Regions from separate parts of the Xenorhabdus cabanillasii genome, predicted to be linked through region 2. Evidence: predicted binding sites of a transcription regulator. Region 2 holds the regulator's gene; each other region holds the start of a gene.
The links. The regulator CRP, encoded in region 2, controls carbon source genes, mostly activating them, when cyclic AMP is high. The targets are predictions, from matches to a motif close to ATGTGANNNNNNTCACAT.
Positions count from the first base shown of each region.

Region 1: cytR (DNA-binding transcriptional regulator CytR) is a predicted target of CRP. The motif match lies at 1,137-1,154, and genes of this name have one in related genera.
Region 3: BDD26_RS18400 (CidA/LrgA family protein) is a predicted target of CRP. The motif match lies at 2,368-2,385, and genes of this name have one in related genera.
Region 4: gntK (gluconokinase) is a predicted target of CRP. The motif match lies at 2,633-2,650, and genes of this name have one in related genera.

Region 1 is NZ_QTUB01000001.1:168,669-172,625, forward strand. It holds gene cytR (DNA-binding transcriptional regulator CytR) at 1-949, opposite strand, end outside; gene priA (primosomal protein N') at 1,258-3,456, opposite strand; gene rpmE (50S ribosomal protein L31) at 3,679-3,894, shown strand.
Region 2 is NZ_QTUB01000001.1:1,492,662-1,496,618, forward strand. It holds gene BDD26_RS07235 (aminodeoxychorismate synthase component II) at 1-565, shown strand, start outside; gene crp (cAMP-activated global transcriptional regulator CRP) at 762-1,394, opposite strand; gene BDD26_RS07245 (phosphoribulokinase) at 1,799-2,668, opposite strand; gene BDD26_RS07250 (YheU family protein) at 2,786-3,004, opposite strand; gene BDD26_RS07255 (LysE family translocator) at 3,164-3,769, shown strand; gene murP (PTS N-acetylmuramic acid transporter subunit IIBC) at 3,771-3,957, opposite strand, start outside.
Region 3 is NZ_QTUB01000001.1:4,093,846-4,097,802, forward strand. It holds gene apbC (iron-sulfur cluster carrier protein ApbC) at 1-78, opposite strand, end outside; gene metG (methionine--tRNA ligase) at 259-2,286, shown strand; gene BDD26_RS18400 (CidA/LrgA family protein) at 2,437-2,877, shown strand; gene BDD26_RS18405 (CidB/LrgB family autolysis modulator) at 2,880-3,575, shown strand; gene cdd (cytidine deaminase) at 3,738-3,957, shown strand, end outside.
Region 4 is NZ_QTUB01000001.1:1,666,760-1,670,716, forward strand. It holds gene BDD26_RS07975 (protein bax) at 1-486, shown strand, start outside; gene gntU (gluconate transporter) at 591-1,928, opposite strand; gene gntK (gluconokinase) at 1,928-2,464, opposite strand; partial or broken gene gntR (gluconate operon transcriptional repressor GntR) at 2,687-3,679, opposite strand.

The DNA of each region.
Region 1 (3,957 bases), 1.3 Mb from region 2:
GGCCCTGGAGCTGTTCCAGCAACAAAAGCATTGAGTTATGTCCAATTTCATAACATGGCTGTGCCACAGTTGTCAGCGGCGGTTCGCTGTATTGCGCCATGTTGATGTTATCAAAACCAACAATGGACAGGTCTTCTGGTAATTTTAATCCCATTTTTTTAGCTTGCCACATTGCACCAATTGCCATGACATCACTATGGCAAAAAATAGCGCTGGGAGGTTCCGGCAGGGTAAGCAGGATTTTTGCTGATTCAGCGCCACTTTCATGGGTGAAGTCACCTCTGACTATATATTCATCACGGATAGGAACGCTGGTACGACGTAATGCCTGAATATAACCCTGAAGCCGATATTGGCACAGTGGCATTGTATCTGGCCCGGTGATACAGGCGATGCGTTTGTGCCCGATTTTTTGCAGGTGATAGGTGGCATTGAAAGCGGAGGTCAGATTATCGATATGGACAGTAGGAAGCCCTAGTTCAGGTGCAAATTCATTAGCCATCACCATGGGAGGCATATTTTTCTGCTCTTCTTTAGAGACATCGAAAGGAACATTTGAGCCAAGTAATATCATGCCATCAATGCGTTTGGTAATGAGCAGATTGATAAAAGCATGTTCTTGCTGTTGTTGATGTTTACAGTCACCAATCAGAACCAAATAACCATGTTTTGCCGCAGTTTCTTCAATGCCGCGGATACTTTCATTGAAGAAAGGATCGCTGATATTCGGAACGATAACCAGGATGGCTCTGGACTCATTTCGCCTCAAATTTTTGGCGAGATTATGCGGATAGTAACCTACTTCCAGTACGGCATTTTCGACTTTCTGGCGGGTGTGCGCAGAAACTTTATCAGGATTCATAAGTGTTCTTGATACAGTTGCGGTAGAAACACCAGCTACTTTTGCGACATCTTTCATTGTCGCTAATGCGCAATTCTTTTTTTCCATAGTTCACTCCTCATGTTCTACAGGTAGCGAAACGATTGCTATCCGAAATGAAAGTAAAAAAACTGAAAGTAAAAAAACGCCAGTCATTCCTGTGGGGAAGCACTGGCGGCTCGTTTTCTACAGTCATATTAATAAATTCATTTTAAACCGATTAACAGTTCAACCCGTTACTTTGTTTACATAAAAAATGTGATATGCATCATTTCTTAGAGCTACTTCGCAAATTAAGGAAATAATTGTCACTGTTTTTTCATCGGCTTCTGCTCAATTTGGAGTTTTTACTGCAATAAACAATTGACTGTTTTTTATCAACCTTCTGTGGGATCAACATCAATATTCCATTTTACTTTACGTGCTTGTGGCAACGCTGTGATGTATGGATAGAGCTCTGCCATCATTTTCTGTAGAAAAATGCGCGAAGAGTGTTGCACCAGTAATTGCCAGCGATATCGGCCACCCCGTTTGGCCTGTAATGCGGGCACCGGTCCCATAATCCATACATGTTCATCATGTTGTGGATAATGTTCAAACAGTTGGCGCATTTGTTGTAAAAAAGCAGGAGCCTGCTGATTATCGTGATCTTCCGACCGTAGCATGATATGGCTGACAAAAGGGGGCAGAAGTACTTGCTGACGTTCTTCCATAGCCTGCTGAGCAAATGCGTCATAGCCTTTCTCCAACAACACCTGTAAAAGTGGATGTTCTGGATGGTGGGTCTGAAGGACAACTTCTCCACGTTTGCCGGCTCGTCCAGCTCGACCGGAGACTTGAGTATACAATTGCGCGAACCGTTCAGCCGCCCGGAAATCGGCAGAAAACAGGGCACCATCGACATCCAATAAAGCGACTAGTGTGACATCAGGAAAATGGTGGCCTTTTGCCAACATTTGAGTGCCAATCAAAATACGGGCCCCCCCCTGATGAATGTCGGTGAGTTGTTGTTCCAGTGCTCCTTTGCGACTGGTGGTGTCTCTGTCGATACGGGTAACCGGGACGTTGGGAAACAGTTGAGTGATGCCATCTTCAAGTTGCTCAGTACCTAGCCCCACAGGGATTAGATGTGTTGTTCCACATTGAGGGCATTGACGAGGAATGGGGCGCTGGCTATCACAGTGATGGCAGCGCAGATAGCGATGATTCTGATGCAGGGTATAGTAGTGATCACAACGCTGGCATTCTGCTATCCAGCCACATTCATGGCAAAGCAGAGCAGGAGAATAACCACGGCGGTTCAGAAATAGGATGACCTGATTATCTGCTTTCAAATGTTCGCCAATGCGGTTAATGAGAGGTTGAGATAAACCGACGGTCAGCGGCAATCCTTTCATATCCAGCAGGTGTTGGGTTGCTGGCAGGGCATGACCGGCTCGTTTCGTCAAAGTCAGTTGTCTGTATTTTCCATGTGTTACATTGAATAGTGTTTCCAGTGCCGGTGTTGCTGTTCCCAGAATGATAGGAATTTTCTCTTTTTTGGCGCGGAAGACCGCCAGATCACGAGCGTGATAGCGCCAGCCATCTTGTTGTTTATAAGAATTATCATGTTCCTCATCAATGATGATGACACCTAAGTGAGCGAAGGGAGTGAACAGTGCTGAACGAGTACCGATGACAATGGCGTTTTCCCCTTGTTTTGCTCTTAACCATACTGATAATCGTTCACTGTTATTTAAGGCTGAATGCAGAACATCAACGGGCGCATTGAAGCGTTCTCTGAATCTGCGGATAGTCTGGGGGGTCAGACCAATTTCGGGAACTAAGATCAGTGCTTGTTTTCCCTGTGTCAAAATGTTTTCCAGGATACTCAGGTATACTTCGGTTTTACCTGAGCCAGTGATGCCGGCAAGTAACCAGGGAGAAAAAGTCTGATCTTCTGCGCGAACGGCTCCAACTGCGGCGGCTTGCTCTGTATTAAGTTTTAGTCGTTCCCCGATGATCCGAAAATGTTCATGCCAATTTTCAGTTTTCGGTTGTACCGGATGTAAATCAATTAATCCCTTTTTTTTCAGTGATTGCAGCGCGCTTTCACTCAATTCCAATTCAGAGACTTGATGGCGATAAATGGATGTTTGGCGCAGTTTGGCTAAAGCCTGTTGCTGTTTGGCAGAGCGTTTAAGTTGTTCCAGAGGCAATGTACTGCCTGTCTCTGTCACTTGCCATTGCCAGAGAGGTGAGAATTCTGCGGGTTTGCCTTGTCGCAGCAAAACAGGTATGGCATGAAAAAGGACTTCGCCAAGTGGATAGTGATAATAGCAGGCAGACCACTGGAGCAACTGCCAAAGATCCTCAGAAAAAAGCGGGGATTCATCAAGCAGTTCGGTAATTGGTTTGAGTTGTTCAAGGGGGAAATCACTGTTGTCTGTAATCCCTGTAACTATACCTATTGCATTGCGTTTGCCAAATGGCACACGTACCCGGATCCCAAGGGCGGGGATCGGCAGTCCTTCAGGTAACAGATAATCAAAAGAACGAGCTAAAGGGACAGGTAAAGCAACCTGAACAACTGTCATAAGGCGATTTCCGAATGAATATTAATGGCAAGACTAAAGCAACATATAATGACAAAGAGTATCATAGCAAATCCGCGGATTTCATTGCGCAATAAAACGATATTCTGTATGATCCGCCGCCTTTGGTATAAAAATTACCGAACTTATTTTAATCAACACGACGTGTGGTGTCTGGCGGCGATAGGGCTGGATAGCGACGCGACCTTAACAGAGGTTTTCCCCATGAAACAAGGTATTCATCCTAAATACGAAGAAATTACTGCATCTTGCTCTTGTGGTAATGTTATCAAAATCAAATCTACCGTAGGTCACGATCTGAACCTGGACGTTTGTGGTGAATGCCACCCGTTCTACACCGGTAAGCAGCGTGACGTTGCGACTGGTGGTCGTGTTGATCGCTTTAACAAACGTTTCACCGTTCCAGGTTTCAAGAAGTAATAAAACTTCCTGCCTGTTATCCGGAATGCCACAAGCTTCTGTCCTTTAGGTCGGGAGATGTTA
Region 2 (3,957 bases):
AATAGATAACTACGACTCTTTTACATTCAATTTATATCAATATTTTTGTGAGTTGGGGACGAGTGTTTTAGTGAAGCGTAATGATGAATTACAGCTTGAAGATATCGAGAAATTGGCACCGACTCATTTAGTGATCTCTCCGGGGCCTTGTACACCAGATGAATCTGGGATCTCGCTGGAAGCTATTTCGCACTTTGCCGGGAAATTGCCAATTCTGGGGGTGTGTCTCGGACATCAGGCGATTGGTCAGGCTTTTGGCGCAAGTGTTGTTAAAGCCCGTGAGGTGATGCACGGAAAAACCAGTTTAATTCACCATAACCAGCAAGGTGTATTTAAGGGATTGAATCGTCCGCTGACAGTTACCCGTTATCACTCTTTGGTCATCGCCGCAGAAACGTTACCTGCATCCTTTGAAGTGACGGCATGGAGCCAGCATGATGGTAATGTGGATGAAATAATGGGAATACGCCACCGTACTCTCCCCTTGGAAGGCGTGCAGTTCCATCCGGAAAGCATCCTGAGTGAACAAGGGCATGAACTGTTGAATAATTTTCTTAAATATTAACGAAGAACGATTTAATCCCTCTTTTTGGCTGTTGTTTACGGCCATTTTTTATGAAGCGCCTGTGAGCAGGTTATATCACTAATTTATGCACCAGTAGGTTTCATTTTTTTAAGGGATGAGAGAAGCAGAAGGATGGAAAGCAAAAAGCCAGTGCTCTATGGGCTGCACTGGCCTAATTCAAGCGCAATTTCAGGAACTAGCGGGTTCCATAAACGACAATCGTTTTGCCGTGCGCAGAGATCAGGTTTTGATCTTCCAGCATTTTCAGAATGCGGCCGACTGTTTCACGGGAGCATCCGACAATCTGCCCAATTTCCTGACGTGTAATTTTGATTTGCATACCATCAGGATGGGTCATTGCATCAGGCTGTTTGGCCAGATTGAGCAATGTCTGTGCAATACGACCTGTCACATCCAGAAATGCCAGGTTTCCAACTTTTTCCGATGTTGTTTGTAAGCGGCTTGCCATCTGAGCGGATAAACGCATCAGAATGTCAGGATTAACCTGAATTAACTGGCGAAATTTCTTATAGGAAATTTCAGCTACTTCACAGGCGCTCTTAGCTCGCACCCATGCAGTACGCTCTTGCCCTTCTTCAAACAATCCAAGTTCACCAATGAAATCCCCCTGATTTAAATAAGAGAGGATCATTTCTTTACCTTCTTCATCTTTTATTAGAACAGCAACTGAACCTTTAACAATGTAGTAAAGCGTTTCTGCTTTCTCGCCTTGATGAATAAGCGTGCTCTTGGATGGATATTTGTGAATATGGCAGTGTGACAAAAACCATTCAAGAGTAGGGTCTGTTTGTGGCTTGCCGAGAACCATTCGCTTTATCCTCTGTTGTTATTTCCGCCTTTATATTCTGAGAAACTGACAGTTTCTCATCAGGCTGGCTTTATAAAGTCAATAGATTAACATATTAACTTGCTGAAAAACTGACAAGTAAGAATTTTATATAGGTTTATAAGGATGCTAACATATCGGTGTAGTCATCCAGACCCATAAAACCTGCCAGCTTCGCTTGTAACTCTGTTTGTAACACAGGAAAACATTTCTGTCTTCTTCTGTATCGCTTCAGCATATAAAACCAGTTAACAAATTACCAGAAATCTGTTTGCACAACATCATTTACTACATTTTCATTTATAAATAGGTGAATAGTTGGTGTTTTGTCACAGGTAACATTATTTTTTGTTACCTGTGTTATTGATAATTAACTTGTGCTTAATTCAGGAAATTTTTTTACCTTCCAATAATTTTTGAACTAACGGAGCCATAATTAACTCCATTGCCAGTCCCATTTTTCCACCCGGAACGACGATAGTATTTATACTGGAAATAAACGAACCCTGGAGCATGGCCAGTAAATAAGGAAAATCGATTTGGCTCAGACCACGGAAGCGGATGACGATAAAACTTTCGTCTAGAGAAGGAATGGCTTTGGCGGAGAAGGGGTTGGAGGTATCAACAGTAGGAACGCGTTGAAAGTTGATGTGAGTGCGGGAAAACTGTGGCGTAATATAGCGAATATAATCATCCATTGAACGAACCACGGAATCCATAACCGCTTCCCTTGAATGCCCGCGTTCACTGGTATCGCGAATGAGCTTTTGTATCCATTCAAGATTGACGATGGGAACAACGCCAATCAGCAGATCAACTAATTCGGCGACATTGTATTGCGGAGTGACAACACCACCGTGTAACCCTTCATAAAACAGCATATCGGTGTTTGATGGCAGCGATTCCCAGGGCGTGAATGTACCCGGTATTTGGTTGTAGGGAACGGCTTCATCATAAGTATGCAGATATTTCCGCCAGCGTCCTGTACCTGTTTCCCCATATTCAAAGAATGTCTTTTCCAGCATATGGAAATCATTGGCTTCTGGCCCGAAGTAACTGATGTGCCTGCCTTGTTCTTTTGCTTTACGTATTTCTGCGTCCATTTCAGGGCGGGTATAACGGTGGAAACTATCCCCTTCGATAAGTGCGGCAGTGATGCCGAGTTGTTGGAAAATCTTGCGAAATGCCACACTGGTGGTGGTTGTTCCGGCTCCGCTGGAGCCGGTTATGGCGATGACAGGGTGTTTGGCAGACATAAGAACAGACTCCTTATCATAAAAAGTTGGGATGAGCTTTCTCGTCATCAGCAGTATTAGGCTAATAAAACAAACAGATGTTGAATGAAATGCTATTGAGCCGGAAATGATATGAAACTATGGACGGAACATCTCCTTAGGCATGATATTGACAGTCTCATGCAATTCAGACCAAACCAGCAGGACTTCACCTCGCTCAAGCTGGCGTTTTACATCCTGTACTTTTTGTTCCAGTGTTTTTTCAAGTTCACCGTAATCGGTGCCTTCCCGCAAGACAAAACTTTCGATCAAGTTGAGTAGAGTATCGGGTTCTACTTGTTGCCACGGGATAATCATTGTGGTCGCTCCATATCACATTATATTAGCTGCTGGTATTGCTTAGTTTTGGGGATGTTTTTGAGTGTAACTTTCATTGTTAACTGGCCTTGTGTACTGAATAACATACTGCTATTTTCTTGGAAAGGAAATGTCAATAATTGAGGGATAAAGCACGCCATGACCGCCAGCCTGATATTCTCACTTAGCACATTTATGTTTATCTCCGCGATCACGCCCGGCCCGAACAATATGTTACTGACATCATCTGGTGCAAATTTTGGGTTCCGCCACTCGTTGATACTGTTGTTGGGAATTGTTTTTGGGATGCAAACCGTCCTGTTGTTGTCTGCTTTTGGTATTGCTGCGTTACTGCTGGTATATCCGGCCATACACACAGGTCTGAAAGTGCTCGGTAGCCTGTATTTACTGTGGCTGGCCTGGAAAACGGTGACTGCACAATACAAACGGCTGGAGGCTACACAATCCCTTGGAACACCCATTAAAGGCTATCAAGGCTGGCTATTGCAGTTTTTGAACCCGAAAGCATGGGTGATGGGGTTAGGAGCTATCAGTAGCTACAGTTTAGCAGGAGATTTATATCTCCATTCCATTCTGGTCATCAGCGTGGTGATGCTATTGTGTAATACCGTCACCGGAATGATATGGCTTATTTTGGGAACGATGATTGGCCGTCTGTTAAAAAGCCGCACGGCATGGTTTACGTTCAATATTGTGATGGGGCTTTTGACAGCGGCTTGTGTACCATTGATCTGGATGAGCTGAATCAGCTCAAATCAATATTGTTGCTGCCAAAGAAAAACGTCAGCACAAAGCCACTGATATACGAAATAATCAGTCCCACACTGTACACTGCCATGCCCATGAAGATGCCTGTTTGGGATGTCATTAAGGGCAGGGCAACCACACCGGAGGGGCCGAAAACGGTATTCAGGCCGACGGGCAATCCAAAC
Region 3 (3,957 bases), 2.6 Mb from region 2:
TTTAAATGCTGCCAATATTTTCGCAACGCTTTCTCTCAGCAGGTCAGGATTGGTCTGCTCGGGGGATTGTGAGTTCATCCCGGCTCCTTTTGATTTATCTTTTTCAACCTAAAACTGTTCGTCCATCATAGCAGAAGCAGGCAACTTACGATAAGAACAAAACAAAAGAGATGAAGTTCTCGCATTACCCTAGCGACAATGCTTCTTATCAGGTAACATCAAAAACCCTTTTCAATTTATGGAAGTCAGATCCTAACTATGTCTCAAGTCGCGAAAAAATTACTGGTGACCTGTGCGTTACCCTATGCTAACGGTCCAATTCATCTCGGTCACATCTTAGAACACATTCAGGCTGATATTTGGGTTCGTTATCATCGAATGCGCGGCAAAGAGGTTCACTTTGTCTGTGCTGACGATGCTCATGGTACACCAATCATGCTGAAAGCTCAGCAAGCAGGGATTCCGCCAGAAGAGATGATCGACAAAGTGCACCTGGAGCATCAGCAGGATTTTGCCGGTTTTGCTATCAGTTACGATAACTACCATTCTACGCACAGTGAAGAAAACAGAGCGCTTGCGTCAGAAATTTATCTGAAACTGAAAAAAAACGGTTACATCAAGAATCGCACCATTTCTCAACTGTTCGATCCAGAAAAAAGCATGTTCCTGCCTGATCGTTTCGTCAAAGGCTCCTGTCCGAAATGTAAGGCGGAAGATCAGTACGGCGATAACTGTGAAGTGTGTGGAACAACCTATTCTCCAACAGAGTTGATCAACCCTCGTTCGGTTGTATCCGGCGCAACACCAGAGCTGCGTAGCACAGAGCATTTCTTCTTCGACCTGCCAGCATTCAGCGATATGCTGCAACAATGGACTCGCTCTGGCACCTTGCAAGAACAGGTAGCAAACAAAATGCAGGAGTGGTTCGAAGCAGGTCTGCAACAATGGGATATCACTCGTGATGCGCCTTATTTCGGTTTTGAGGTTCCTGATGAACCGGGTAAATATTTTTATGTCTGGCTGGATGCACCAATCGGCTATATGGGGTCATTCCAGAACCTGTGTGACAAACGTGGTGACCTGAATTTCGATGAATTCTGGGCGAAAGATTCCAAAGCAGATCTTTACCACTTCATTGGTAAAGATATCGTCTATTTCCATAGTCTGTTCTGGCCAGCTATGTTAGAAGGCAGCAATTACCGCAAGCCAACCAACGTATTTGTTCACGGTTACATTACTGTCAACGGTACTAAGATGTCTAAGTCTCGTGGAACTTTCATCAAAGCAGAGACTTATCTGAAGCATCTGGATGCAGACTGTCTGCGTTATTACTACGCAGCAAAACTCTCTTCCCGTATTGATGATATCGACCTGAATCTGGAAGACTTCGTTCAGCGCGTAAACAGTGACATCGTCAACAAAGTCGTTAATCTGGCTTCACGTAACGCTGGTTTCATCAATAAGCGTTTTGCCGGCAAACTGGCAGATCAGCTCGCTGATCCTGTGCTGTACCAGAAATTTATTGATGCCGCACAGGGAATTGCAGAAGATTTCACTAATCGTGAATTTGGTAAGGCTGTTCGTGAAATCATGGCATTGGCAGATCTCGCTAACCGTTATGTTGATGAACAAGCACCATGGGTTGTGGCGAAAGAAGAAGGCAGGGATGCAGATCTTCAAGCTATCTGCTCAATGGGCATCAACCTGTTCCGCGTGCTGATGACTTACCTGAAACCTATTATTCCGGGCCTCGCTGCCCGTGCAGAAACATTCCTGAATACTGAACTGACTTGGGATGGTATCCAGCAACCTCTGCTGGATCATGATGTTTCACCATTTAAGGCGCTGTTTAACCGTATCGATATGGCCAAAATTGAAGCAATGGTAGATGATTCCAAAGAGAACATTGAGCCACAAAAAACCCAGACAGGCCCTCTGGCAGATGATCCAATTCAGGACACCATCACATTTGATGATTTTGCCAAAGTTGATCTACGTATCGCATTGATTAAACAGGCTGATTTTATTGAAGGCTCAGATAAACTGCTGAAACTGATCCTTGATCTTGGTGGTGAAACTCGTCAAGTCTTTTCCGGCATCCGTGCTGCTTATCCGGATCCAAAAGCATTAGAAAACCGCCTGACCGTTATGGTAGCTAATCTTGCTCCACGTAAAATGCGTTTTGGTATTTCAGAAGGCATGGTGATGGCAGCAGGCCCCGGAGGAAAAGAAATTTTCCTGTTAAGCCCGGACAGCGGTGCTCAGCCTGGTATGCAGGTTAAGTAATCACCTGATATTCTGAGACTGATGTTCTGAAAAGCTGATGTTCCGAAAACAGTAAAGCGGGTTTTTTGAACCCGCTTTTTAATGTGACCTATAGCACATTAACAATATTAATCGTATGATGACCCTCTTTACATTGAGGAATTATACGTTATGTCTTTCCAAAACGTACTCATGGCAGGTTGGCAATATCTGCGTGCATTTGTGCTGCTCTATTTATGCCTCATTGTAGGGAATCTCATTTCAGCACATCTCCCCTTCTCTCTCCCCGGTAGTATTATTGGCTTGCTTCTTCTGTTCTGTTTGCTGGCGCTTCAGATTATTCCCGCTCATTGGGTAAAACCGGGCTGTAGCTTATTGATGAAAAACATGACATTGCTCTTTTTACCCATCGGGGTTGGTGTCATGGAATATTATCCACAACTGAGCCAGCAGATACTCCCGATTGCCCTTTCCTGTATCATCAGTACCGTCATCGTCATGATTACCGTTGCTTACAGCTCTCATTATGTCCACCGCGAACGCACCATTATCGGCACCAATCACAAAAAACAATTACCAGAACAGAAATCATCACAACAGGAGGGAAAATAAAAATGCTAAACCATATCTGGTGGTCACTGTCATTAACCCTGGCTGTCTTTTATGTTGCCAAAAAACTATCTGTCCGACTCAGATTTCCTGTTTTCAACCCTTTATTGATATCAATGGCAGTCATCATTCCTCTGTTGCTGCTGACTCACACCTCTTATGAACACTATTTTGCCGGTAGCCGGATATTAAATGATTTGCTACAACCTGCTGTTGTTGCTCTGGCCTTTCCGCTGTATGAACAGCTCCATCAAATCCGTGCTCAATGGAAATCTATTATCAGTATCTGCTTCATCGGCAGTGTTACTGCAATGGTCACAGGTACAGCTATTGCTTTATGGGCAGGTGCTACCCCTGAAATTGCGGCTTCTGTGTTACCAAAATCAGTGACAACCCCTATCGCCATGGCAGTGGCTCATTCTATTGGGGGTATTCCAGCCATCAGTACCGCCTGTGTCATTGCTGTCGGTATGTTAGGTGCGATTTTTGGCCATAATCTGTTTAATTTATTGAAAATTAAAACCCAAGCCTCCAGAGGATTAGCAATGGGTACAGCTTCTCATGCCGTAGGAACTGCACGATGTGCTGAAATAGATCATGTCGAAGGTGCGTATAGTTCGCTGGCACTGATGACTTGCGGCGTTATTACTTCATTGATTGCGCCTTTCTTATTTCCTATGTTACTGCATCTTTTTGGTTAGTTACCAAAAAGTGAAAAAATCATTCAGATAGTAAAAAATTTGACGTAAGTTGTTAAAATAATATCTTTGTTACATTAATTTCATTAATTATATGGTATACATCACATTATAAACCCAACTAATCATCCTAGAATAACCTTCAATTAATTTGGAGATTATTCTATGCAAGCTCGTTTTCATGCTATCTGGTCAGAAGTTACACTTAAATTGCAAAAGGCTCTATTGCCCTACATTGGTAATGATGATTTTCCAGCTATGCTGACAGCAGAGCAGGTGGAGTCGATTAAGCAGAGTTGCGGCTTTGATGATCATGCGCTGGCACTTGCCCTGTTGCCACTCGCTGCGGCCTGCTCCATTGCTCCTATCTCACACTTTCATGTCG
Region 4 (3,957 bases), 170 kb from region 2:
GATATCAGGCGATTGCAGAGGATCTGCACAGATTACAAAATGACTTGTACCTTACCAAAATGGGTTGACTGGCAGCAGTTGTTGAATAGGGTTGATATTATTCCGACCCATTTCGTTGCTACTCAGGCTGCCGCAGAATCAGGATGGGGAACATCAGAACTTGCACTGAAAAATAATAACCTGTTTGGAATGCGTTGTCGCTCATGCGGCAAAGCTAAAGGGAAAATTAAAGGTTATTCAGTTTATGATTCGATTGAAGACTCTGTCATCGCCTATATGAAAAATATGAATACGCATCGTGCTTATGAGTCACTGCGTACTTCACGTGCAAGGCAGAGAATAGCACAAGTGCCACTTAATACCGGCAAACTGATCGATCATCTTAAAGGTTATTCCGAATTAGGTGCTGGCTATAATCGTTATTTACATAAAGTATTTAATGGCAATAAGGAATTAATTTCACAAGTACAGGAATACGGAAAGTGATTGCCAATAAATATGAGTAATATGGCTATTCTTCAATAATCCGCACTGTATTAATTACAATGTGGATTATTTTTTATCATGATAGTCTAAAAACCGTTAGCACATCACAGCATCGCGAAATAGATCATACCGACAATTGCTCCTGTTGTACCTAAAATAGTTTCCATGATTGTCCATGTTTTTAAGGTCTGTCCTTCTGTTGCCCCGGTAAATTTACCGAACAACCAGAAACCAGAATCATTGACATGGCTGAAGATCAATGAGCCACCAGCGATACATACAGAGAGTGCTGCCATTTGTGCACCGGAATAACCCAGTTCACCGATAACAGGCAGTATCAGGCCAACAGTGGTCAGGCAGGCAACAGTGGCTGAGCCCTGTATCACACGTACAGCGCCAGCCAGAATAAAACATGCCAATGCGATTGGCAGGCCGACACCAATCAACGCGTTACCCAACGAAGGCCCTACACCGGAATCAATCAATACTTGCTTGAAGACGCCACCCGCACCTGTGACCAGTAAGATAATACCCGCTGGTTGGATTGCCGCAGAGCAGACATCCATTACTTTTTCTTTGCTCATGCCACGACGAATTGCCAGGCCATAAATTGCCACCAGACAGGCAATTAAAATTGCGGTGAAAGGATGACCGATAAATTCCAGCCACTGATACAGTACAGATTGTTTATCAACAAAACGGGCACCAATGGTTTTCAATCCGACTAATACTAATGGAAATAGCACCAGTGACAGACTGAACACAAAAGAAGGCATTTGATTCTTACCAATGCTTGGTGTGCTCAGATCTTTGGGTAAATCCAGAGTGACATATTTGCTGATGAAATTACCGTATACTGGGCCAGCCAGTAACATACCGGGAATTGCCGCACTCAGGCCAATCAGGATCATCCAGCCAAAATCTGCTCCCATTTGAGAAGCCAGCATCATTGGAGCCGGCCCCGGCACCAGAAACGCCGCCGCCGCTGCCACACCAGCAAATAATGGAACCGCCAGTTTTACCACATTACCGCCAGTCCGACGTGCAACAGCAAAAACCACGCCGATCAACAGTACAATCGCTACATCAAAAAACAGTGGTAATGCACAGATAAGGCCTGCAATACCTAGCGCATAATTAGCCCGTTTTTCACCGAAGCTGCCCAGTAATTTTACGGCGATTTGATCAAGTGCGCCTGTTTCATGCAGGATTTTGCCAAACATGGCTCCTAGTGCGACTACAATAGCAAGGAAGCCCAATGTGCCTGACATACCGTTTTGCATAGTTTGAGCGATTTTTTCTAATGGCATCCCGGAAAAAATACCGGCTCCCATTGAAACCAACATCAAGGCGATAAAGGCGTGCATTCGGGCCTTCATCACCAAAAACAGCAGCAGAAGAACAGAGCCGACAGCTGTCAGCACCAGCGTTAATGTACTCATTAATGCCTCTTAGTAATATGGTGGATTGTTTTAATTGTGTTTTTAATTACTTCATCAAGAGCTGGTTTGATATCAATAGCATGGATATCTTTCTCATCACTCGTCGGTTCTTCTAATGCCTCAAATTGGGAGATCAGCATTTGTGGTTTGAAAAAATGTCCTTTACGTGTTTTCAGGCGGCTTTCAATTAATTCAAAATCCCCCTGCATATACAGGAATGACAAGTTTTTGTTACCGTTACGCAGAATATCCCGGTAGCGTTTTTTCAGGGCAGAACACACCAGCAAAGAGACGTTATTGGTACGTTGCATGGCAAAAATGGCATCATTAAGCGCTTCCAGCCACGGTTGACGATCATCGTCATTCAGGGCATGACCTTCTGCCATTTTCTTAATATTGGCGCGGGGATGAAGGAAATCTCCATCTAAAAATGCAGCATCCAGTTTATGGGCAACACCATTGGCAACGGCAGATTTACCACTGCCGGATACCCCCATCAATATAAAAACATGGTTTGGCTGCTGGGTATCGCTCATCATCAAACTCCTTTGTGCAGATTGTGTCACTTGGTCGTCCTTGTGATTGAACTGCAATATTTTCTTTGTGAAATATTACCTGTGAAATGTTACCGGTAACTACCTATTGGCAACATTATCAGCAGCAAAGGATGGTGAGCAATCAATCAAGATTGGTAAAAAAGGAAAATGTGAGGCCTATCGCAATTGAAGATGGGGAGATATCATTTTAAGCTACAAAAATTAAACACTTTCACCTAATGAAAGCGTAAATCCAACGTCAATAAGAGTTTGTTCTAGTTTTTCGCCCTTTAGGCGTGCAAGCAATGCTTCTGCTGCCTTGCGTCCTATTTGGTCACGGGGAGTCAACACGCTGGCAAGTTTTGGGGTCATGACCTGACCGACATCATGCCCATGGAAACCGGCTACAGCAATGTCTCCCGGTACTTTGATCCCCTGACGCTGACATTCAAATATTGCACCAATCGCGATATCGTCATTGGTACAAAACAGGCCGTCAACATCAGGATATTTCTGGTAAGTTTCCTGTAAGAGTCGGACACCCAATGAGTAAGATGAACTGGCCGGTGTCATCACTTTTCTTGGTTGTAATCCCGCACTGCGCATTGCTGTTTCATATCCTTCCAAACGGATCAACGTTCTTTCATCCTGCCGTGCACCGAGATAGACAATATTCTGGCAACCACGTCCGAGCATGGATTCTGTCATCTGACGTGCTGCTTCAAAATTATCGATACCAACGGCAACATCAAGGCAGGGCGATACACTGTCCATCAGTTCTACAACAGGGATACCAGTGGTTTCCAATACTTTCAGGGTTTTGGGAGTATGTGTTCGTTCGGCCAGGATCAGGCCATCAATATTATAGGAAAGCAGGGAAAGCAGACGCTCTTCTTCTTTCTGCGCAGAATAACCATAATGCGCGAGCATAGTCTGATAGCCATGACGGTCTGTCACATGTTCAATACCGCGGATAACTTCGGCAAATACCTGATTGGTTAATGAAGGAAGCAATACCCCGATTGTCCGGCTGGTGGAATTGGAGAGAATATCCGGCACGCGATTAGGAATGTAGCCCAGTTGATCCAGGGCCGCAGCAATCCGTTCCCCTAAAGCCTGGGAAACCTGATTTGGATTACGTAAGAAACGGCTGACCGTCATTTTTGTGACGCCAACGAGGTCTGCAACATCTTGTAAAACGGGGCGTTTTTTTCTTCATTTTCAATGCGGTGCAATCAATATTGGGAGGAGCAAGCTAATTAAGTGTGGTTTTAACACATTTAGACACCATAATAATACGGTTTTTAGCAAAAAATTCTGGCTGACTCACATTCCATAGAGACTGCATTTATTCGTCAACTGCCATGAAATTTTTAGGGTGAAAAATAATCAATCTGAAATTGTTTATATAAAAGTCACTGTGGTTAAAATATTTGCCCTTAGCTATTCATTTGTAAGCATTTTTGGTTAAACATACATAATATAGCTTATGC